DNA from 3 places in the Rhizobium sp. P28RR-XV genome. Region 1 is predicted to be linked to each of the others. Evidence: riboswitches for the same ligand, from Rfam matches in the RefSeq annotation. Region 1 holds a riboswitch; each other region holds the start of a gene.
The links. Region 1 has a riboswitch for thiamine pyrophosphate ahead of thiC (phosphomethylpyrimidine synthase ThiC). Riboswitches for the same ligand answer to the same signal wherever they lie in the genome.

Region 2: another riboswitch for thiamine pyrophosphate. It lies ahead of thiB (thiamine ABC transporter substrate binding subunit); the one in region 1 lies ahead of thiC (phosphomethylpyrimidine synthase ThiC).
Region 3: another riboswitch for thiamine pyrophosphate. It lies ahead of thiM (hydroxyethylthiazole kinase); the one in region 1 lies ahead of thiC (phosphomethylpyrimidine synthase ThiC).

Annotation. Positions count from the first base shown of each region.
Region 1 covers NZ_JABAIG010000006.1:77,273-84,851, forward strand. Annotated here, with positions in the region: gene HGP12_RS14130 (TetR family transcriptional regulator) at 334-975, shown strand; gene HGP12_RS14135 (porin) at 1,147-2,238, opposite strand; gene HGP12_RS14140 (hypothetical protein) at 2,851-3,594, shown strand; TPP riboswitch at 3,728-3,860, shown strand; gene thiC (phosphomethylpyrimidine synthase ThiC) at 3,953-5,779, shown strand; gene thiO (glycine oxidase ThiO) at 5,781-6,761, shown strand; gene thiS (sulfur carrier protein ThiS) at 6,752-6,949, shown strand; gene HGP12_RS14160 (thiazole synthase) at 6,952-7,579, shown strand, end outside.
Region 2 covers NZ_JABAIG010000004.1:388,738-396,316, forward strand. Annotated here, with positions in the region: gene HGP12_RS11225 (ABC-F family ATP-binding cassette domain-containing protein) at 138-1,967, opposite strand; gene HGP12_RS11230 (thiamine diphosphokinase) at 1,970-2,623, opposite strand; gene HGP12_RS11235 (MarR family winged helix-turn-helix transcriptional regulator) at 2,696-3,223, opposite strand; gene HGP12_RS11240 (MFS transporter) at 3,391-4,929, shown strand; TPP riboswitch at 5,000-5,117, shown strand; gene thiB (thiamine ABC transporter substrate binding subunit) at 5,279-6,307, shown strand; gene thiP (thiamine/thiamine pyrophosphate ABC transporter permease ThiP) at 6,318-7,579, shown strand, end outside.
Region 3 covers NZ_JABAIG010000008.1:93,487-101,065, forward strand. Annotated here, with positions in the region: gene HGP12_RS18040 (sigma-54 dependent transcriptional regulator) at 1-1,177, shown strand, start outside; gene HGP12_RS18045 (hypothetical protein) at 1,201-2,808, opposite strand; gene yghU (glutathione-dependent disulfide-bond oxidoreductase) at 3,021-3,896, opposite strand; gene HGP12_RS18055 (DUF1127 domain-containing protein) at 4,473-4,619, opposite strand; TPP riboswitch at 4,854-4,950, shown strand; gene thiM (hydroxyethylthiazole kinase) at 5,002-5,805, shown strand; gene thiE (thiamine phosphate synthase) at 5,802-6,437, shown strand; gene thiD (bifunctional hydroxymethylpyrimidine kinase/phosphomethylpyrimidine kinase) at 6,434-7,246, shown strand; gene HGP12_RS18075 (3-oxoacyl-ACP reductase) at 7,254-7,579, shown strand, end outside.

The DNA of each region.
Region 1 (7,579 bases):
CCCCGATTTGACGGGCGCATCGTTTCCCGGGCGAGCGAATTCGGCTTCGTCCAGCCGATATATTGCCATCATGGCTATATCAGCATCCGCACATTTTCGATTTTCACTTCCCAACGCCGGGAAATTGCACCCCGAAACTTGCGCGTGGCTTATAGGCGCTTGACGAAGACCTCCTGTTACGATTTCCTTCCCTAATTTTAGGGGATTATATAATTCGGCCGTTTTGTTGAGCATTGCTGGTATAGGGGATTTCCAGCGATAATCTGCGTCGATGGGATAAGAACGCCAAAAAAGAGGGGTAGAGCTTGAAAACTGATTTCCGTGGAGACGTGAATGAGGCGCACTAAGGAGGAGGCTGCGGAAACGAGGAGCGAGATTTTGCACTCTGCAAAGGCTCTGTTTCTCGACAAGGGCTACGAGAATGTCAGCCTCGAGGAGATAGCCGCAGCGGCTGGTGTCACGCGTGGGGCGGTGCACTGGCATTTCAAGAACAAGCAAGGTCTGATGTTCGCGATTCGCGACGAGGCACAGCAGCCGTTTCAGGAATTGGCCGAGCGGATGTCGAAGGAGCTGCCGACAAATCCGCTTGATCTGGTGGCCGAGGCCATTGCCGGGATATTCGACGATGTCCAGGGCGATCCGCGCAAGAGAAGCATGCTGAAGGTGATGATGCACCTCGACATGGCTTTTTGCGACGGGACCACGAGCCGCGCCAGCTCCTTCCGGCACGATATGCACGAACACTTCGAACGCATATTCACTCTGATGAACGAGAAGACGAAGCTGCCCGCGCCCTGGACGCCGGATACGGCCGCCTCCGCGCTGACGGCCGTCATCGGCGGGCTGATCACCGAATGGACGCTCGACAGGGGCAATTTCCAGCTCGTGCCTTGCGGGCAGATGTTCATCAAGATGATCTTGAAGACATGGTTCCCGATGGAGCAGGCACATGAGGTAGAGACCTCGGCTGCATAAAGCAGGCCCAGAAGCAGGCCCAGCAAAATCAACGCTTTGAACATAAAAAAGGATCCGGAGGGAAAACCGGATCCTTTACTTTGATCGGAGGTCAACCGATCGGGGAAAGAAGCCTGACGGATTGGAACATCAGGCTTCTCTATACCCGGCACGAGGCCGGGTAATTCGAAATTAGAAGCTACGCTCGAAGCGCAGGATACCGGCCCACTGATCCTGGTTTACAGAATCGAAGTTGGTGTAGGAGACTTCCGGCTCGATGAGCAGGTTCTTGACCGGGTTCCACTTGACGTTCGTGGTAGCGGCGAAGATCTTCGAGTCGGTGTAGGCGAGCTGCAGGTTCCACTTCAGCTTTTCGTTGATCGGAACGCCAACGCCGCCCCAAACAGCCCAGTCACCCCAGCCGCACTTCGACGGATCATTAACGGGGCAAGCCGAACGGTCGAGGTTGGTACCTGCATACTTGTTGAGCTTGTCGCCATCGGTGTTCCAGCCGCCCATCAAGAAGGCCGAGAATACGCCGAAGTCGGCATCGACACGAGCCTTGATAGCGCCTTCTTCGACGATCGAGTCGTAACCGCCGACGACCTTGAAGCCCCATGCGCCAGACTTGAAGCCAGCACCAGCAACGACGTCAGGAGCGTAGTGGTTGCCCTTGTCGTCGGACCACCAGCTTGCGCCGTAGGAAGCGTCGGAGCCGCTGGAGTTCGAGTCTTCAACCGAGATCATAGCCGTGAAGCCGTTGCCGGCATCATAGTTGTAGGTCAACTGGTTGAGTTCGTACGGGCCGTCATAGATCACGTCGTCGTTGATGACGTCGCCGGCATAACCGATGTAGGAGTTGTACTGCGAATCGGCCTTACCGACGAGGAAACCGCCGAGGCTGATGTTGGCGAACAGCAGCTTGGTGGAGGTCGAGTTGCCGTCGTTCCAGTCCCAACGAATGACCGTGTTGGTCTTCAGCGGGCCGTATTCGGTGTCGGTCGCGGTGTCGACGCTCAGTTCCGCACGGGTGTGCCAGAGCGTGCCGTTCTTGCTGTTCGGGTTGTAGGCATCGTACCACTCGCCTTCGGAACGGACACGTCCGCCGATCTTGAGGCAGGTTTCAGTGCCCGGAATGAAGAAGTAACCAGCACCGTAAGCGTCGCAGATGCGGACGTATTCCAACGGCTCCGGCTCGGCAGCAACGATGGCGTCAGCTGCATGGGCGCCGGAAACTGCTGCCAGCGCAGCAGCGGAGCCGAGAAGAAGGCTCTTGATATTCATATTAAACTCCTGGTTGTAATATGCATTTCTAATTTGCCGCGAGTGCTGAGCTGAAACCACCTTGAAGATCGACTCGGTCGAAAACGCGACCGCGCAGCCCGGCAAGTACGCACGTAATGTTGGCTTGAGTCCCCTCGAACCTCCATGATTGACCCCGCGGCAAAGGTCTTGAAATGCCCCTACCGATCCGGCCGATCGCTCGACCGTAAGACAAGTTCTGTCCTGCTTCTGACTTACAAACAGCCCGTATGTTTGTCAATTATATGAAGGCTTGACGGACGCTGGTCTGGCGTTAGTCTTGGCCGCTGTTGCTTAAATGCAACTGGCGACGGCAGTGCGGGGTTCGCTTCATCCGGCGAGAGCACCAAAGGCGCGAACGCGCGGCAAGAAAGGCTGCCGGCGGCATTAAAGGCGAGGTCGCCAGAGATAATCGATCAGAGCATGGCGGATAGATTCACGGCCGGCGACGGTCCTATCCGCGCTTGGGCGCCCGCAAAGGCTTGCGAATTCCGGCAAGGCTCAGAAATAAAATTCAACAATTCGCTACACACAGAAATGGTGAATCTTCCTAGATTCCGGCGACTCGCGCCATGGGAAGGGAACAAATCGCGCATGAACGAGAAACGAATGATCTTCATCGCGACCCCCTGCTTCGGTGGCCTCGTCACCAAGGATTATATGCAATCCATCTTTTCCCTGATGCAGACGGGCGCGCAGGCCGGCATACAGCTGACGCTCGCTCTCCTCGGCAATGACGCGCTGATTACCCGCAGCCGCAACACGCTGGTGTCGTCCTTCCTGAACGATACGGCGGCGACCCACATGCTTTTCATCGACGCCGACATCAGCTTCGAGCCTGATCAGGTGATGCGATTGCTGGATGCCGACAAGGATGTGGTCGCCGCCATGTATCCGATCAAGGACTACGACTGGGACACCGCGGCCCTTGAAAATTCGCGCGATGGGATGTCGCTTGCGGCGGCAGCACTTCATTATGTCGGAACGCCGCTGGTCGGCCAGAGCGCCGAGCGCGAGGGCGATTTCGTCAGTGCCGTCTATGCGGGCACGGGCATGCTTTTGATCAAGCGCGCTGTCATCGAAAGGATGATCGCCGCCTATCCCGACCTGCGCTACAACGCCATACACGCCTATCCGAGCACCAAGCGTTCGCCGGGCACCCAATATGCCCTGTTCGAATGCATGGTCGAGGAAGGGACAGGAATTTATCTGAGCGAAGACTTCGCCTTCTGTCACCGCTGGCGCGCGCTCGGCGGCAAGATCTGGCTCGATACCGCCAGCAAGCTCTCCCACACCGGCCCTCACCGCTTCAATGGCAACACCGCTCCTCGTTATTGAGGCGACGCCATGCCGGCTACCCGTTTAAATACGTTTAAATTGTAGATTCTCCAATGCGCCGAGCGCAGCCGCCCGAAAAAAGGCAATCATCGTTGCGGGGTTGACAGAAGCCGAAGGGAGAGCATAGCCTTTCAGTATTCACCAGGGGGGTCCCGGCAAGGGGCTGAGATACTGCTGAACAATACGGCTTTGCCGGTTGTGGGCGCAGTGACCCGTTGAACCTGATCCAGTTCATACTGGCGTAGGGACGGTGCAAGCGCTCGAAGGCCTCGGATTCCCGCGTGGATTCCATGTCGGCGTCTTTTCATCATTCCGGCTGATTGACTGGGTCTCCAACCGCAACTTGGAGCCTCAAACCATGACCATTGCCGCAAAGACCCTTACCCCAACCGTCACGACAGGCCCGCTGCCGGCATCGCGGAAGATCTATATCCCGGGAGACATCCACGCCGATATCCGCGTGCCGATGCGCGAGGTCAGCGTCCATCCGACATCGGGCGAGCCGCCTGTTATCGTCTATGATTCCTCCGGCCCCTACACCGTCGAGGGCGCCGATATCCGCATCGAGCACGGCTTGCAGCAGCACCGGCGCGACTGGGTGCTCGCTCGCGGCGACGTCGAGGCCTATGAGGGCCGCCATGTGCGCCCCGAAGACAATGGTTTCGTCACCGGCGAGCGGCTGACGCCGGAATTTCCGGCCAAGCGCGAGCCGCTGCGCGCTAAAGACGGCAAGGCCGTCACGCAGCTTGCCTATGCGCGGGCCGGCATCATCACGCCGGAAATGGAATTCATCGCCATCCGTGAGAATCTCGGTCGCAAGGCGAATGCCGAAGCCCTGGTGCGCGACGGCGAGAGCTTCGGCGCCCATATTCCGGACCATGTGACGCCGGAATTCGTCCGCCAGGAGGTCGCGGCCGGCCGGGCGATCATTCCGGCCAATATCAATCATCCGGAAAGCGAGCCGATGATCATCGGCCGGAACTTCCTGGTGAAGATCAACGCCAACATCGGCAATTCCGCCGTCACCTCTTCCATGGCGGAGGAAGTCGAAAAGATGGTCTGGGCCGCCCGCTGGGGCGCCGATACCGTCATGGACCTTTCGACCGGCCGCAACATCCACAATATCCGCGAATGGATCGTCCGCAATTCGCCGCTGCCGATCGGCACCGTGCCGCTCTATCAGGCGCTGGAAAAGGTCGGCGGCATTGCCGAGGAGCTCACCTGGGAAGTCTATCGCGACACGCTGATCGAGCAGGCCGAACAGGGCGTCGACTATTTCACCATCCATGCCGGCGTGCGGCTGCATTATATCCCGCTGACCGTCAATCGCGTCACCGGCATCGTCTCGCGCGGCGGCTCGATCATGGCCAAGTGGTGCCTCCATCACCATCGCGAGAGCTTCCTTTACGAGCATTTCGACGAAATTTGCGACATCTGCCGCGCCTATGACGTCTCCTTCTCGCTAGGCGACGGCCTGCGCCCCGGCTCGATCGCCGATGCCAACGATGCCGCGCAGTTTGCCGAACTCGAAACGCTCGGCGAACTGACCAAGATCGCCTGGGCCAAGGATTGCCAGGTGATGATCGAAGGTCCCGGCCATGTGCCGATGCACAAGATCAAGGAGAACATGGACAAGCAGCTCGCCGTTTGCGGCGAAGCGCCCTTCTACACGCTCGGGCCGCTGACGACGGATATCGCGCCGGGCTATGATCACATCACCTCGGGGATCGGCGCTGCCATGATCGGCTGGTTCGGCACGGCGATGCTGTGCTACGTCACGCCAAAGGAACATCTCGGCCTGCCTGACCGCAACGACGTCAAGACCGGCGTCATCACCTACAAGATCGCCGCCCATGCGGCCGATCTCGCCAAGGGTCATCCGGCCGCGCAGGTGCGTGACGACGCATTGTCGCGCGCCCGCTTCGAGTTTCGCTGGGAGGACCAGTTCAACCTGTCGCTCGACCCCGACACCGCCCGCAGCTTCCATGACGAAACCTTGCCGAAGGAAGCGCACAAGGTGGCGCATTTCTGCTCGATGTGCGGCCCGAAATTCTGTTCCATGCGGATTTCGCACGACATCCGCGCCGAGGCGCAGAAAGAAGGATTGGAGGCGATGGCGGCAAAATATCGCGAAGGCGGTGATCTCTATATGCCGGTCGAAACCCCTGCGCAGCCGGCCGAATGAAATGCGCATCCTTGTCAAAGGGGCCGGCGTTGCCGGCCTCACGGTCGCACATGAACTGCACGTTCGCGGTGCCGAGGTCACGGTTGTCGATCCTGGCCTGAATTTCCGCCGAGCCGCCTCCTGGCTCGCCGGCGGCATGCTGGCGCCCTGGTGCGAGCGGGAAAGTGCCGATGAGGCCGTGCTCGAGCGCGGACGTGATTCCGCCGATCGATGGGACGCGATTCTACCGGTCAAGATCATCCGCAATGGCACGCTTGTCGTCGCACCGAACCGGGACCAAAGCGAGCTGAAACGATTCGCCGGCCGCACGACGGGCTATCGCTGGGTCGAGGAACGCGAGATCGCCACCCTCGAACCCTCGCTTGCCGGTCGCTTCAGGCATGGCCTGTTCTTCCCGCAAGAAGCACATCTCGACCCTCGCGACGCCCTGCAGTCGTTAAAAGGCGCACTCGCGGCGAAGGGCGTCACCTTTGCCGACCATATCGGAGATCGCGATCCCTTCCCCGATGTCGTGGACTGCACGGGCGCTGCCCGCATCGGCGAAAGCCGAGAATTACGCGGCGTGCGCGGCGAAATGCTCTATCTGCAGACGCAGGAGGTCGCCCTTGCGCGGCCTGTCCGACTGCTGCATCCGCGATTTCCCGTTTACATCGTGCCGCGCGGCGAAGGCCTGTTCATGGTCGGCGCCACCATGATCGAAACGGACTTCGAAGGACCGATCACCGCCCGCTCGCTGATGGAACTGCTGAACGCCGCCTATGCGCTGCATCCCGCCTTTGGCGATGCCGCCATCGTCGAAACCGGCGTGGGCATCCGTCCCGCCTTTCCGGACAACCTTCCGCGCGTGACGCGGGAGGGCAAGACCATTCTTATCAACGGCCTTTATCGCCACGGCTTCCTGCTGGCGCCGTCGATTGCGACAGAGGCCGCGGATCTCCTTTTTTCCGGACACAAAAACGACAGGAGCCGCCAATGCGCCTGATCATCAATGGCGAAACACAGATCGTCGACGCAACCACGCTTTCGCAGCTTCTCGCCGCGCTCGAATACGAGGGCGAGTGGCTGGCAACCGCCGTCAACGGCGAACTCATCCATCGCGAAGAACGCGACGACCACATCTTGACCGACAATGACAGGATCGAAATCCTGACGCCGATGCAGGGAGGCTGACCATGTTCGAGCTCTACGGAACCGAGATCCGATCGCGTCTTCTTCTCGGCACGGCGCGCTACCCCTCCCCGGCCGTGCTGGCCGAATCGGTCCAGCGCTCCGAAACCGAAATCGTCACCGTATCGCTGCGCCGGGAAACGGCCGGCGGCCGCAATGGCGGCGCCTTCTTCGACATGATTCGCGAACTTGGCGTTCGCGTTCTTCCCAATACCGCCGGCTGCCATGGTGTCTCGGAAGCGGTGCTAACGGCGAAGATGGCGCGCGAGGTCTTCCGAACCAACTGGATCAAGCTGGAGGTGATCGGCAACCACGACACATTGCAGCCGGATGTTTTCTCGCTGGTGGAAGCAGCCAGAATCCTCACAGACGAGGGATTCGAGGTCTTTCCCTATACGACGGACGATCTCGTCGTCGCCGAGCGGCTGCTGGAGGCCGGATGTAAGGTGCTGATGCCCTGGTGCGCACCGATCGGTACGGCGGCCGGGCCGCTCAATCTTTCCGCTCTCCGCTCTATGAGGGCGCATTTTCCGGAAACACCTTTGATCGTGGATGCCGGCATCGGCAGGCCCTCGCATGCGGCCACAGTCATGGAACTCGGCTTCGATGCGGTGCTGCTCAATACGGCCGTCG
Region 2 (7,579 bases), on a different contig from region 1:
CTCGGGGCCGGCATCACGCGTTAATGTATAAACGGTTTATCGAATTGGACAACAGGGAATGACGCGGACGCGACCAAACGCAACCGTTTGTTTTCATTATATGGAAGGACGCTTATAAGATGCGTCGGCCGAGGCGATCAGCCCTCCAATTCCTCGCGCAGCATTTCGAGTTCGAACCACTCTTCCTCCATGCTGACAAGGCTTTCCCGCAGCTTTTCCATCTCCGCCGCGAGGCGATTGAAGGTTGCAGGATCCTTGGAAAAAAGGTTCGGATCGGCCATTTTCTGCTCACGGGCGGCAATCTCGGCTTCCGCCTTGGCCATCTCCTTCGGCAGGTTTTCCAGCGCAAATTTCTGCTTGTAGGACAGCTTGCCCTTGCCCTTCGAGCCCTCGCCGCCCGACGATGAAGCTTCGGCCGCCTTCGGCTTTTCGGCCCCCTTTTCCGCTCGCCTGCGTTCCTCGATCGCGCCCTTGCGCTGAGCGAGCATGTCGGAATAGCCGCCGGCATATTCGATCCAGCGTCCATCAGGCTCTTCCGGGTTGGCGGGCGCGATCGTCGAGGTCACGGTGCGATCGAGGAAATCGCGGTCATGGCTGACGAGGATGACGGTACCGGAAAAACCGGAAACGATTTCCTGCAGCAGATCGAGCGTCTCGATGTCGAGGTCGTTGGTGGGTTCGTCGAGGATCAGGAGATTGGTCGGCCGCGATAGGATGCGCGCCAGCATCAGCCGGGCCCGTTCGCCGCCGGAGAGATTCCTGATCGGTGTGCGCGCCTGCTCCGGCTGGAACAGGAATTCCTTCATGTAGCCGGTCACATGCCGCTGCTCACCATTGACAAGCAGGTTCTCGCCGCGACCGTCGGTCAGATAGTTGGCGAGCGTATCTTCCGGATTAAGCTCCTCGCGCTTCTGATCGAGTGTCGCGATTTCCAGATTGGTGCCGAGCTTCACCGTGCCGCTATCCGGCTCGAGCTGACCCGTCAGCATCTTCAGAAGTGTCGTCTTGCCGGCGCCGTTCGGGCCGACGAGACCGATGCAATCGCCGCGATGCACGCGGATCGAAAACGGCGCGACGATAGCCCTGTCACCATAGGTCTTGGTGATCTTGTCCGCCTCGATCACCAGCTTGCCGCTCTCCTGCGCATCAGACGCGGCGGCCTGCACGGTGCCCAGAGCGCCTTTATGGCCGCGATAGCGGGAACGCATGTCGTGCAGCTCGCCAAGACGACGCATGTTGCGCTTGCGCCGCGCCGTCACGCCGTAGCGCAGCCAGTGCTCCTCGCGCTCGATCTGCTTGCCGAGCTTGTGCTGCTCCAGCTCCTCGGCCTCGAGCACCTGATCGCGCCAGGCTTCGAAATGGGCAAATCCCCTGTCTAGACGGCGTGAGGTGCCGCGATCGAGCCAAACGGTCGCGGTCGAAACCTTTTCGAGGAAACGGCGGTCGTGCGAGATCAGCACGAGCGCGCTGCGGCTCTTCTGTAACTCGCCTTCCAGCCATTCGATGGTCGGCAGGTCCAGGTGGTTCGTCGGCTCGTCGAGCAGCAGAATATCCGGTTCCGGCGCCAGAACGCGCGCAAGAGCCGCGCGGCGGGCCTCGCCGCCCGAGAGATTGTTCGGGTCCTCCTCGCCGGTCAGGCCGAGATGCGAGAGGAGATAGGTGACGCGATAGGGGTCATCGCCAGGTCCGAGGCCGGCCTCGGCATAGGCGGCAACCGTCTTGTAACCGACGAAATCCGGAGCCTGTTCGAGATAGCGCACGGTCGAAGACGGATGGCGGAACACTTCGCCCGACTGCGCCTCGACAAGGCCGGCCGCGATCTTCAAAAGCGTCGACTTGCCCGAACCGTTGCGGCCGACAAGGCAGATCTTGTCGCCTGACTCCACCTGCAGCGCGGCACCAGCAAGCAATGGCGCGCCGCCAAAGCTCAAAAAGATGTCGTCGAGTTTCAGAATGGGAGGGGCCAAAGTCAGACTCCACTGAGATCATAGGGGCGGGCAAGAACGATCGCCCTGCCGCTGCCAAGCGAAAAGCGCACGTCGCCTTCCGCCACATTGGAAATGGTGCGCGATACGCCGAAGGGCAAATGGAAATCACGCAAGGGATAGCGGGCATTGCCGATGAAAAGGCCCGTCAGGTCGCTAAAACCGAGGACTGAGAACAGCGAGCCGGCCGGGAGCGCCAGCGTGAGGCCGCCTGGCGGCAGCGGCACCGCCTCCTCGTCACCCGATGTCAGCAGGACATCGAAGCCTTTCTCGGCCAAGCGGATGCCATAAAGCAGATGCTGGATGGCATGATCGGAGCGTTCACCGCCCATGGCGCCCGCGAGAATCAGCCTCGTGGCACCGCGATCGATCGCTTCTGAGACGGCAATCTCGCCGTCGGTCGCCGCCTTTGCCGCTGGATAAGGCTGCTTGGGCACATTGGGAAACGCAGCTTGCAAATCGGCCGGCGTGGAATCGAAATCGCCAACCCACAGCTCAGGCTGCACCTGGAGCGCGACCGCATGGCGCATGCCGCCATCAGCTGCGATGAAACGGCTGCCGGAAATGGCGGCGCGCAACCGCTCCGTCAGGCGAAGCTCGCCGCCGAGCAGGATGGTGAAGGTGGTGGACTGGCTCATGAGGCATGCCCATAGCGCAAACTCATATCCCTAGGGAAGAGCGCCATGGGTAAGAACGGCAGCAACGACGGTTCAGTCGTCCGTTTCCTTGAGGCGCGCCTGGAAAACCTGCTCGTAACCACTGACGTAGCGATCGAACAGCAGCGAGAAACTCTCGATCTCCTCCGGCGTCCAGTCGGCGAAGATGCTGCCGATGACGGAATATTTCTGTGCCTGGATCTCCGACAGCAGTCTTTGCCCGAGCGCGGTCAATATCACGACAATGCGCCGCGCATCCGCCTGCGATGCCTTGCGTCGCAACACGCCGCGCGTCACCATGTCGGCAACGATGCGGCTCGCCCGCGAGGGATCGATGCGCAGCATCTCGGCGATCGTGCCGACGGTGACTTCGCCCGTCGCCTCCGCCCGCCGCACGACATCGAGCACGTCGAGATGCGAAAGCTCGAGCCCCGGCGCAACACTCTGGATGGCAAGCCTGCCGATCATGCGGCGTCCCGTCAGGAGACGCATGCGCGTCATGGCATGGCCGATGCGCAGGAGATTCTCGTCATCGGTCAGGGCCTGGGCTTCAACTTCACGTGTATTCGTCGCAGATGTCATCTTTCCACCATACCAGAGGCGGAAAAGAAATAAAACATGCAAACAGCATTCACCTGTCGTTGACATTTATATGCTAATGGCACATATGTATCAAGTATGAAAACCGGGGCGTCCCGCGCATTCGATCGACCGCGCAGCGTTTCGGGCAAGCTCGGATTTTTTACCCCATGGACATGCAGACAACGTTCGCGCCGCTCGTGGCGGATCATAAACGGCGGCTTATACTCTTCCTGTTTCTGATGACTGCCATGTTCATGGCCACGCTCGACAACCAGATCGTCTCGACGGCGCTTCCGACGATCGTCGGCGAGTTCGGGCATCTGGAACGCTTCGGCTGGATCGGATCGGCCTATCTTCTCTCGCTCTCCGCCGTCATGCCCGTTTACGGCAAGCTCGGTGATCTCTTCGGCCGCAAATATGTGATGATGATGGCGATCGCGATCTTCACGATCGGCTCCGCCGTCTGCGGCCTTGCCGTTTCGATGAATACGCTGATTGCCGCCCGCGTCCTTCAGGGGCTGGGAGGCGGCGGCATCCTCGTGTCGATCTTCGCCGTCAATGCCGACCTGTTCGAGCCGCGGGAACGCGCCCGCTATCAGAGCTATTCGAGCCTCGTGCTGATGGCCTCCGGCGCCATCGGCCCCGTTCTCGGCGGCACGATGAGCGACCTCTTCGGCTGGCGCTCCATCTTTCTCGTCAACGTGCCGATCGGCTTTGTCGTGCTGGCGGGTCTCGCCACCATGCTCCCCTATCGCAAGCCGCCCCGCCGCCCGAAGATCGATTATGCCGGCGCAATCGTTCTTGCGCTGACGACGACGAGCATCGTGCTTGCCGCCGACGGCACCGAACTCTTCGGATCACTGCTGTCGCCACAGTGCCTCGGCATCATCGCCTTCGGCATGATCTGCGCCATCGCCTGGGTCTTCATCGAGCGCCGCGCTCCTGAGCCGATCGTGCCGATGACGCTGTTCCGCAATCCGACATTCGGCCTCCTGCTGATCATTTCGATCACCAGCGGCGCCGTTGCCATCGGGATGGTCAATTATTTCGCGCTCTTCCTGCAGACGACGACAGGCCTTTCGCCCTCGATGGCCGGCCTGCTGTTCATTCTCCTGACTGGCGGTATCGTCTGCGGCTCGCTATCGGCCGGCAGGCTGATCGCGGCCAGAGGCCGCTACAAGCCCTTTGCCATCGCAAGTGCTGCCTGCAGCGCCATCGCATTTGGCTCGTTCGCCTTCCTGCCTGCCGGCACGCCCATCGTCTTCATCGGCGGCCTGATGCTGCTGCACGGCATCGGCATCGGTCTTGCGCAGCAGGTGCCCGTCATCGGCGTGCAGAACGCAGCCGCTGCCCGTGACGTCGGCGCTGCAACCGGCGCCGTCACGCTCTCGCGCATGGGCGGCGCCTCGATCGCCATTTCCATCTACGGCGCCATCATCGCCGCCAAGCTCGGCAATGTCGGCATCTCCATCGCGGGCGTATCCGACATCGAGCAGCTGACGCCGAAAATGATGGCCGCATTGCCCGAGGCGACCCGCGAGGCCGTCGCCACCGCCTATGCAAGCGCCTTCAGCCCGCTGTTCTTGACGGCTGCCGGCATCTGCCTCATCGGCCTTCTGACCTCACTGTCGTTGAGAAACGTGCAGCTTCCGGGCGCCGTGAAGAAAATCGAAAGCCCGACGGCGGCCGCTCACGCGGCCGAGTAAGATCGCCCGCCTGCAATCGACAAGGGAATCATTTTCCTTGTCATCCCTTCGTCGCAAGGCTAAATCTGCCGACGCTCTAACGGGGTGCCTTATGTCCTTCCGGACATCCGGCTGAGAGGCTTTTACCGGGCCAACCCGCGGAACCTGATCCGGCTAACACCGGCGGAGGGATTAGACGCGTGACGAAATCATGGCGCCCTTTCCCCTTCAAGACGAAACCTAAAGCATGATGCCGAAAAGTGTAAACGGCTTTCGGGCAACATCATGCTCTAATTATTTGATTTTAGAGCGGATTCAGATTTTAGGTCCATAGACCTAAAATCATCCGGCTCCAGGAGGAGGCGCTGTCATGCAACACCGTTCGCTATTGTCATTCTTCACCGGCCTGGCCCTTGCCGCCGGAACAAGCTTTTTCGCCGCACAGCCTGCTGCAGCGGCCGACAAAGCTCTGACCATCTACACCTATGAGAGCTTCACCGCCGATTGGGGGCCGGGCGCCAAGGTCAAGGCCGCCTTCGAAAAGACCTGCGGCTGCACGGTCAACTATGTTAGCGTCACAGATGGCGTCGCGCTTCTGTCGCGCCTGAAGCTGGAAGGCGCGGGCACCAAGGCCGATGTCGTTCTCGGCCTCGACACCAATCTCGTCGACGAAGCCAAGGACACCGGCCTTTTCGATGCAAGCGGCGTTGACACTTCCGCGCTTAAGGTCCCCGGCGATTTCAAGGATGACGTCTTCGTGCCCTACGACTACGGCCATTTCGCCGTGATCTACGACAGCCAGACGGTCAAGAATCCCCCGAAGAGCATGAAGGATCTCGTCGAGGGCGATCCCGCGCAGAAGATCGTTATCGAAGACCCGCGCACCTCGACGCCGGGCCTCGGGCTTCTGCTCTGGGTGAAGTCGATCTATGGCGACAAGGCGGCCGATGCCTGGACGAAGCTCAAGGGCCGCATCCTGACGGTCACCCCCGGCTGGTCGGAAGCCTATGACCTCTTCACCAAGGGCGAGGCACCGCTGGTGCTCTCCTATACGACGTCACCGGCCTATCACATGATCGAGGACAAGACCGATCGTTATCAGGCGGCCGCCTTCTCGGAAGGACACTATATCCAGATCGAGGTCGCCGGCCTCATCAAATCCTCGCCGAACAAGGACCTTGCCCGCGACTTCCTGAAGTTCATGATCTCCCCCAGCTTCCAGGACATCATCCCGACAAGCAACTGGATGATGCCGGTCTCGGCCACCTCCGAGCCGCTGCCGGATGCCTTCAGCAAACTCGTCGTGCCGTCGAAGACCTTCCTGATGAGCCCGTCCGACGTCGACAAGAACCGCAAGGCCTGGATCGACGAATGGCTGGCCGCCACCAGCGGCAATTGACGCGCTGATCATGCTCGCGGCACCCGAACGAAGACGCGCCATTTCCGGCGGGGCGCTTAGCCTCGCCGGCATCGTGCTCTTCGTCGGGGTCGCCGTTTTTGCCCTCTTGGCCGCCAGCATCGAATCCGGCGGCGACACCACGCTGACCGATCCCTATCTGCTGCGCGTCCTGCGCTTCACGCTGCTGCAGGCGGTGCTCTCGACGCTTCTCTCCGTGGTGCTCGCCCTACCGGTCGCCCGGGCGTTGGCGCGCCAGCCGCATTTTCCCGGCCGGTTGTGGCTGCTCCGGCTGATGGCGGTTCCGATGGGATTGCCGGTGCTGATTGGCGCGCTCGGCCTGCTCGGCATCTGGGGCCGGCAAGGGCTCATCAATCAGGCGCTTACTACGCTTGGCCTATCGCAACCCGTCAGCATCTATGGTCTCGCCGGCATCCTGCTGGCCCATGTCTTCTTCAACATGCCGCTCGCCTGCCGGCTGATGCTGGCCGGGCTGGAGCGCGTACCGGCGGAATACTGGCTTGTCGCCGGCGGGCTCGGCATGCGGCCCGCCTCGGTCTTTCGCTTCATCGAATGGCCTGTCCTGCGCGGCCTCATCCCCGGCATTGCCGGCCTGATCTTCATGCTCTGCGCCACCAGCTTCACGCTCGTCCTGATTCTCGGCGGCGGACCGGCCGCGACGACGCTGGAAGTGGCGATCTATCAGGCGCTGCGCTTCGATTTCGACCCCGGCCGCGCCGTAATGCTGTCGCTGCTTCAGATCGCCGTCACTCTCCTCGTCCTTAGCGCCATGACGCTGTTTCGCGCGCCAGACGATCACGGGCTGACCAGCGGCCGCGCGCTCCACCGCATCGATGGGCAAAGGACAGCCGCACGGTGGACCGACGCCGGCGTGCTGTCGGCCGCCACGCTCTTTCTCGGTCTGCCGCTCGCTTCCGTCGTCGTGACCGGCTTTGAGGCGAATCTTCTGAAACTCGCCGGCCAGCCGATCTTTTTGCAAGCGGCCGTCACGAGCCTGGCAATCGCGCTCTCCGCCGGCCTTCTGGCGGTCTTGTTATCCTTTGCCATCATCCGCGCCCGATCGGCGATATCGGTCGATCGCCGCAAGACCGTCAGCCTGCGCGGCCTGGCGCTCGCCTTGAGTGCAAGCTCGTCCCTTATTCTGCTGATCCCGCCGATCGTGCTGGCAACGGGCTGGTTTCTGGCGCTGAGACCATTGGGTGATCCCAGCCGCTTTGCCGCCATCCTCATCGTTGTTATCAATGCGCTGATGGC
Region 3 (7,579 bases), on a different contig from region 1:
CTTCGCCCGCATCAAGGAGTTCGACGCCGATCTGCCCGTTATTCTGATGACGGGTCATGGCGATATACCGATGGCGGTGCAGGCGATCCAGGATGGCGCCTATGATTTCATCGCCAAGCCTTTCGCCACGGATCGATTGGTGCAGAGCGTGCGGCGCGCAACGGAGAAGCGGCGGCTCGTTCTGGAAAACCGCGCGCTCCGGCAGGCCGCCGAACAAGCCCAGGGCGATCTGCCACTGATCGGCCAGACGCTGGCGATCGAGCGCCTGCGTCACACCTTGCGGCAGATCGCCGATACGGATGTGGACGTGCTGGTGACAGGCGAAACGGGCAGCGGCAAGGAAGTGGTGGCCAGCCTGCTGCATCGCTGGAGCCGCCGCGCCAAGGGCAATTTCGTTGCGCTGAATTGCGGCGCCCTGCCCGAAACCGTGATCGAAAGCGAGCTCTTCGGCCACGAACCGGGCGCCTTCACCGGCGCGCAGAAGAAGCGCATCGGGCGCATCGAGCATTCGAGCGCGGGAACGCTGTTTCTCGACGAAATCGAAAGCATGCCGCCGGCGATCCAGGTGCAGATGCTGCGGGTGCTGGAAATGCGCGAGGTGACGCCGCTCGGGACAAACGAAGTCCGCCCTGTCGACCTGCGTGTCGTCGCGGCGGCAAAGGTCGATCTCGGCGATCCGGGCCAGCGCGGCGATTTTCGCGAAGACCTCTATTATCGTCTCAACGTCGTCACGCTTTCCATCCCGCCGCTGCGGGAACGGCGCGACGATATCCCCCTGCTCTTCGGTTATTTCGCCGAACGCGCCGCCAGCCGCTTCAAGCGCGACGTGCCGGCCGTTACGACCACCGTGCGCCGCCATCTGCAGCAGCACGAATGGCCGGGCAATGTTCGCGAACTCTCGCATTTCGCCGAACGCTTCGTGCTTGGACTGGAGGCGGATGTCCTGCCGAAATCCGGCGACGCGGCTGCGCTCGAGGCAGGGCTTTCACTGCCCGTTCGCGTGGAACGCTACGAGGCAGAACTCATCCGCGAGACCCTGCAGCAAAACAATGGCGATGTGCGCCGGACCATCGAGGCGCTGGGCATTCCGAGGAAGACTTTCTACGACAAGCTCCAGCGCCACGGGATCGTCAGGGGTGATTTCGCCGGCTTTGACGGCGACGACCGAAGAAGCTGAGGGGATTAAAGAGATGCCGATCTCTAGGCGCTTGCAAGCCTTACGGCGGGCATGGAAGCATGCCGTGCCGCAATCTCCGCGGTCCGGTCGAGCACCAGCATGGCCTGATCAATAACGCTTGCAAGCGCTTCGGCGCTCTTGGCAGCCCGGACAATCAAGGGCGCGCTCAGGCAAATGCGCAGGGCGCTGACTGGCATCTCGCCGAAATCTGCGCAACGCACGGGCTGGCCAAGCCGCACGGCGGCGAACCCATCTTCCTCGATGGCCAACTCCTTATAGACGGCTGCGGTCTCGGCCGCGTTTAAGACACCTGCATTGCCGGCGTCGCGCAGATAGAACGAAAAGATCGAAGGGATTTCGTCCCAATGGCGCACAGAGGGCACGGTCCATAGGCAGCGGCGATCAAGGGGACGGCTGTCCAGCAACGCAAAGGCAGGGTCGTTGGCAAGCCGGGCGGTTACCGCTTCGGCGAAGGTGGAAAGAACCGCGGTAACCTGCACTTCCGGAACGGCGACAAAGGATTGCAGCTCGAACAACGCCGCCTTCCAGCGCAACAGCAGGCCGAAATTGGCGCGTTCGGGCAAGGCTTCACGCGCTGCCCAGCCCTCCGGCCACTCGGCCTTGCCGCAATAGTCCGCCAGAGCCGCCGGTAGGCAGCGATGCTTGAAGCGCTCCGATATCTGCGGCGGGCACAAAAGGGCGCCGCTGAAAATCGGTCCGGCAAGAAACTTCGAGCCGGTCAGGGCCACCATGAAGCCATGCGCGAGATAGGCACGGATCGTCGCCGCCGACAGGCGGAACTGGCAGCCATCGATCATGATATCGAGCGCGTTGCCGAAACGCGCCTTCAGCCGCAGCACGCTTTCCAGGCCCGGCGCTAGAAGGCTGGTCTTCGACACGTCGGTCACGACGAGCAAGCATCGGAGCCTGGCGGCACGGCCGAGCTCGATCAGGCCCCGCAATTCGTCCTCGACTTCGCGGTCGACGCGAAGGGAGCCATCCTTATTGCGGACGGCGATGGTCGCGTTGCGCGTTGCGTCGCCGGGCCGCAACTCCTCGCCCTTGGCAACGGCGCGATCGCTGCTGACACGGCCCATGAAGTGGCGACCTGCTGAGGCCGTCATGACGCCGCTGCCCGTCTCGTTGCCCATCAACGTGATGGTCATCAAGGCGCAATCATCCTCGCGCGCCAGAAGCGAGGCTGCAAAGAGATGGATGTCCGTGCCCGAAGTCGCGACGATCGCGTCGACTTGCGGTTGTCCGGCGGCCTGATTGAGATCAAGCAGACGCAGCAAATCCGACCGCACTCGTCCAATTTCACGCTCATAGATAGCTGCGGGCGAGCCGGTTTCCATTTCGCCGACCAGACCGGCAAAGTAAGTGTCGATCTCGGCAAAGGCATCGGCGGAAATCGTCGACGCCGTGGAGGAGCCGAAAGCCAGATCGTTTGGACGAGGCGCCGGGCCGTAACCGTACATATTGAGACCGCTGACGGCATCGCAGTCCAACCGCTCGTCGCCACCCGAAATCAGGCACTTCAAGAGCGCTTCTCTCTCCTTGCTTGATTGCTGCGACGGCACGCCCGCGATGATTTTATTGTCCAGGGCACGGTCACCAGCAATTTGCTGCATGGAAAAGCATTCCTCTTGCGTCATCGGTGAAACGCATTGCAGAGTGCGTTGCGTTCTCTGCCGGGCGATAAAGCTTCGGCAGGGAGACATTAGACCCGACAAGATGGAGCGAGGCTGACTTGGCCGCCTCACGAACATCGCTGGCAAAGCCAATAAAAAAACCCGCAATCCGGAGACCGCGGGTTCAAGGAAATAACGAGCGAAACTGCCTATCAGCCTGCAGGCGCGATCTTGTCTTGCGTCTTGGTCTCGAAGTCGCTGGCATCGTGGCGCTCACGCAGCTGCTCGGACGGTTCGCCCGACATGCGGTTGACCATGCGGCCACGCTTGACGGCGGGACGCGCGTAAACCTGCTCGGCCCAGCGCTGAACGTTCTTGTAGTCCTGCACCTGCAGGAACTCGGCCGCGCCGTACTGCCAGCCTTTGGCGAGACCGCCATACCACGGCCAGATGGCAATATCGGCGATCGTGTAGTCGCTGCCGGCGATATATTCGCTTTCGGCCAGGCGACGGTCGAGCACGTCAAGCTGGCGCTTCACTTCCATGGCGAAGCGGTCGATCGCATATTCGATCTTCGTCGGCGCATAGGCAAAGAAATGGCCGAAACCGCCGCCGAGGTAGGGCGCGCTGCCCATCTGCCAGAACAGCCAGGACAGGCATTCGGCACGGGCCGGCTGTTCCGTCGGCAGGAAGGCACCGAATTTTTCGGCGAGATACATCAGGATCGAGGCCGATTCGAAGACGCGGACCGGCTTCGGGCCGCTGCGGTCCAGCAGGGCCGGGATCTTTGAATTCGGATTGACGTCGACGAAACCGCTGCCGAACTGGTCGCCCTCGCCGATCTTGATCAACCAGGCATCATATTCCGCGCCGCTGTGGCCGAGCGCCAGCAGCTCTTCGAGCATGATGGTGACCTTCACGCCATTCGGCGTCCCGAGGGAATAGAGCTGCAGGGGATGGCGCCCTACAGGCAATTCCTTTTCGTGAGTCGGCCCGGCGATCGGACGGTTGATATTGGCGAACTGACCGCCATTGGCCTTGTTCCAGGTCCAGATTTTCGGCGGCGTGTATTCGGCAGAACCGGTCATGGGCATCCTCCTGTTGCAGGGAATCACGTTGGGGTTGGTCTTCGATGTAGCGCGCTACAGGCGTCGCACATAGGGACGGCCGTTCATTTTTGCGAGAGGAGGCCGTCGGTTTTCAGACAGGCTGGGATCGGAGATGGCCGAAGCAAGGACCGCGTTCCGACGCGCGCTGCAGACCGGCAAAGATGAGGAGGAAATCCGATATTGCCTGAAACGAAAAAGCCTGCCGCGGGAGGAGGTGCGGCAGGCTTTTTACAAGAACCGAACAGCGAACGGGAGGAGGAATGCCGCTGTTCCCGCAGTCGTCCCTGGGAGGAGGAGAAGGACGTCTGCAAAAACGAAGGGATGCGGGAGGAGATGCATCGCTTCGATGGAGTTGAGAATAGCTGATTTTTGCTCACAGGATAGGCATTTCTTTGCAAGGCAGTTATGCGCTATGCGAAAAGCGGCCGGCTTTGCCGATCTGCTTGCAGCGCACGCAAAGAGCCTGAATCCGTCCCCTCCGGACAAACCAAAAGCGCCTGCTCGGGACGAACAGGCGCTGGCATAATGCAGCTTTATAAGGAGCCGTTGCGGCCGTTAGCGAGCGATGGCTGCGCGGGCAACATTGCGGATTTCGCCGCGATCGATACCCAGATCATGCAGTTCGCGCGTGGACATACGGCCCAGTTCGGCGACCGTCTGACGATACTTGCGCCAGTTATTGAAAGAGCGTGCTACGTTCATGATGATCCCCTTTCGTTGGGCTTTCGAAGCTGAGCTGCCGTGCTTGGCGCCCCCTTCGCTTCGATGAGTGACATATAGTCGAAACCTCTCGGCTTTTGCAGGGCTAAGGAATCACTGCACCCATGCATTCATTGCATGGGTCGCCTGGAAATTAACAGAGCCCAACTCCATTCATCGCCAGGGCTTTGGTGATTTGCTGATGACAGCGCCGCCGTTGTCTGCGAAAAGAAGGGAGATGAGAGACAGGGGCGTCCGCTTTCCGGCGGGCTGAGAAGGACCCTTTGAACCTGAACCAGATCATGCTGGCGGAGGGAGTCGCTCGGGACCTCGCGAAGCTCAGCACGTCGTCCCTTTGCGTCTCGCCTGCCCTGAAAGGCGCGATATGCAAGACCAAATCACAGCAGGCAATCAGCTTCACATCATGCGGGCGAACCCACCGCTGGTGCAATGCATCACCAATTTCGTCGCCATGAATATCGCGGCCAATGTGGTGCTCGCCGCCGGAGCATCGCCGGCGATGGTGCATGCCGAAGAAGAATCGGGTGAATTTGCCGCCATCTCCGGCGCGCTGACGATCAATATCGGCACGCTCTCGTCCGGCTGGCTTGCGGGCATGCTGAAAGCAGCGCGCTCGGCCAACGATGCCGGCAAACCCTGGGTTCTCGATCCCGTCGCCCATTATGCGACAGAGTTTCGTCGCAAGGCGATCGCGCAATTGCTGGAGCTGCAGCCGACGATCATTCGCGGCAATGCGTCCGAGATCATCGCGCTTGCCGGCGGCACCAGCCGCGGCCGGGGCGTCGATAGCCGTGATGCCGTCGAGCAGGCGGAAGAGTCCGCCCGGCAGCTTGCTGAAAAGCACGGCTGTGTCGTTGCCGTCACGGGCGTTACGGATTTCGTGACGGACGGACGGAGGGCCAAGCGCATTGCCGGCGGTTCGCCGCTCATGCCGCAGGTGACCGCGCTCGGTTGCTCGCTCACCTGCCTCGTCGGCGCCTTTGCGGCGGCAACGCCGGATGATCCATTCAATGCCACCGTAGCGGCACTCGCGGTCTTCGCCGTTGCCGGCGCCCAGGCAGGAGCAGCAGCGGACGGTCCGGGCTCCTTCTCCTGGCGCTTCCTCGATGCACTCGCCGCGCTCACGCCGGAGATGCTGGATCGCGTTGCAAGGATATCGGCGGCATGAAGGACTTCGATCTCTCGCTCTACCTCGTGCTGGACCCGGTGCTGTGCGCCGAACTCGGCATGATCGAAACGACCCGTGCGGCCGTTGCCGGCGGCGCCACGATCGTACAGCTGCGTGACAAGCATGCCCCCACCGCAGCCATGATCGAGACGGGCCGCGCCCTCAAACAGATCCTGCACGGGACCAACGCCCGACTGATCGTCAACGATAATGTCGAGGCCGCCATCGCCGTCCGTGCCGATGGCCTCCACATCGGTCAGGAGGACATGAGTGCCGCCGACGCACGCCGCCTCATCGGGCCGGACATGATCCTCGGCCTTTCGGTGGAAACGGAGGCTCTTGCTATCGCCATAGATGCCGGCATTGTCGACTATGCCGGAATCGGTCCGGTCTTTGCGACCCCCACCAAGCCCGATCACAAGCAACCGATCGGCTTCGCGGGCCTTGCCCGCATCGTCGGGCTCTGTCCGGTTCCATCAGTCGCGATCGGCGGCCTCAAGGCAGAGCACACGAGAGAGGTTTTCTCGGCCGGCGCGGATGGTCTTGCGGTCGTCTCCGCCATCTGTGGCCGTCCGAACCCGCAAGCGGCGACAGCCCTCATCGCGAACGTCATCAAGGAGGCTCGCCAATGATCCGCAATGTTCTGTCCATCGCCGGTTCCGACCCATCAGGTGGTGCCGGCGTCCAGGCCGACCTGAAGACCTTCTCCGCCCGCGGCGTTTACGGAATGGCAGCTTTGACCGCCTTGACGGCGCAGAACACGCAGGGTGTCTCCGGCGTCCATCCGGTACCCCCCTCTTTCGTGGCGGACCAGATCCGGGCGATCTTCGGCGATATCCGTGTCAATGCCGTCAAGATCGGTATGATCGCCAACGCCGAGATCGCTGATGCTGTCGCGGATATTCTGGCACGACATCGCAATGTGCCTGTCGTGCTCGACCCTGTCATGATCGCCAAGGGCGGCGCTGCCCTGCTTGCTGCCGACGCCGTCGACGTGCTCACCACGCGGCTGCTGCCGCTTGCGACGGTCATCACGCCGAACCTGCCCGAGGCGGCGGCGCTGCTGCACGACGCCGAGGCGGCAAGCCGCGACGACATGGCCCGCCAGGCGCTTGCGCTGGCAGCGCTGGGGCCTTCGGCTGTTTTGGTCAAAGGCGGTCATCTTGAGGGTGACGAAAGTCCGGATGTGCTGGCAAGCGCCGGCCACCTGACCTGGTTCGAAGCCGAGCGGCTGCCGACGAAGAATACACACGGAACGGGCTGCACGCTCTCCAGCGCTATCGCCGCCGAGATCGCCAAGGGCGCCCCGCTCCCCGAGGCCGTCGCCGCCGCCAAAGCCTATCTTGCCGCCGCGGTTGCCGCCGCAGGCCAGCTTTCCGTCGGAAGCGGCCACGGACCCGTGCAGCATTTCCATGCTCTCTGGCACACAAACAAGGAGTAGAGAAGAAATGAGCCTGTCACTCAAGGGCCAGATCGTCATCGTTTCCGGCGCAGGGCGCGGTCTTGGCGCCGCCATCGCGACGGCCTTTGCCCGCGAAGGCGCGAAGGTTGCCATCAACTATCGGGCAAGCCGCGAACGGGCTGAGGCGCTAGCGGCAGAACTTGGCAATCACGCGAAAGCGTTTCAGGCCGATATCCGCGATCTTGGAAGTACGAAGCGGCTCGTCGCCGAGGTGACCGAGCACTTCGCAGCGCCGACGGCGGTCGTCCACAATGCGCTCGCCGATTTCAGCTTCAACGGCGATGCGCGCTCGAAACTGGACGCCTTGAGCTG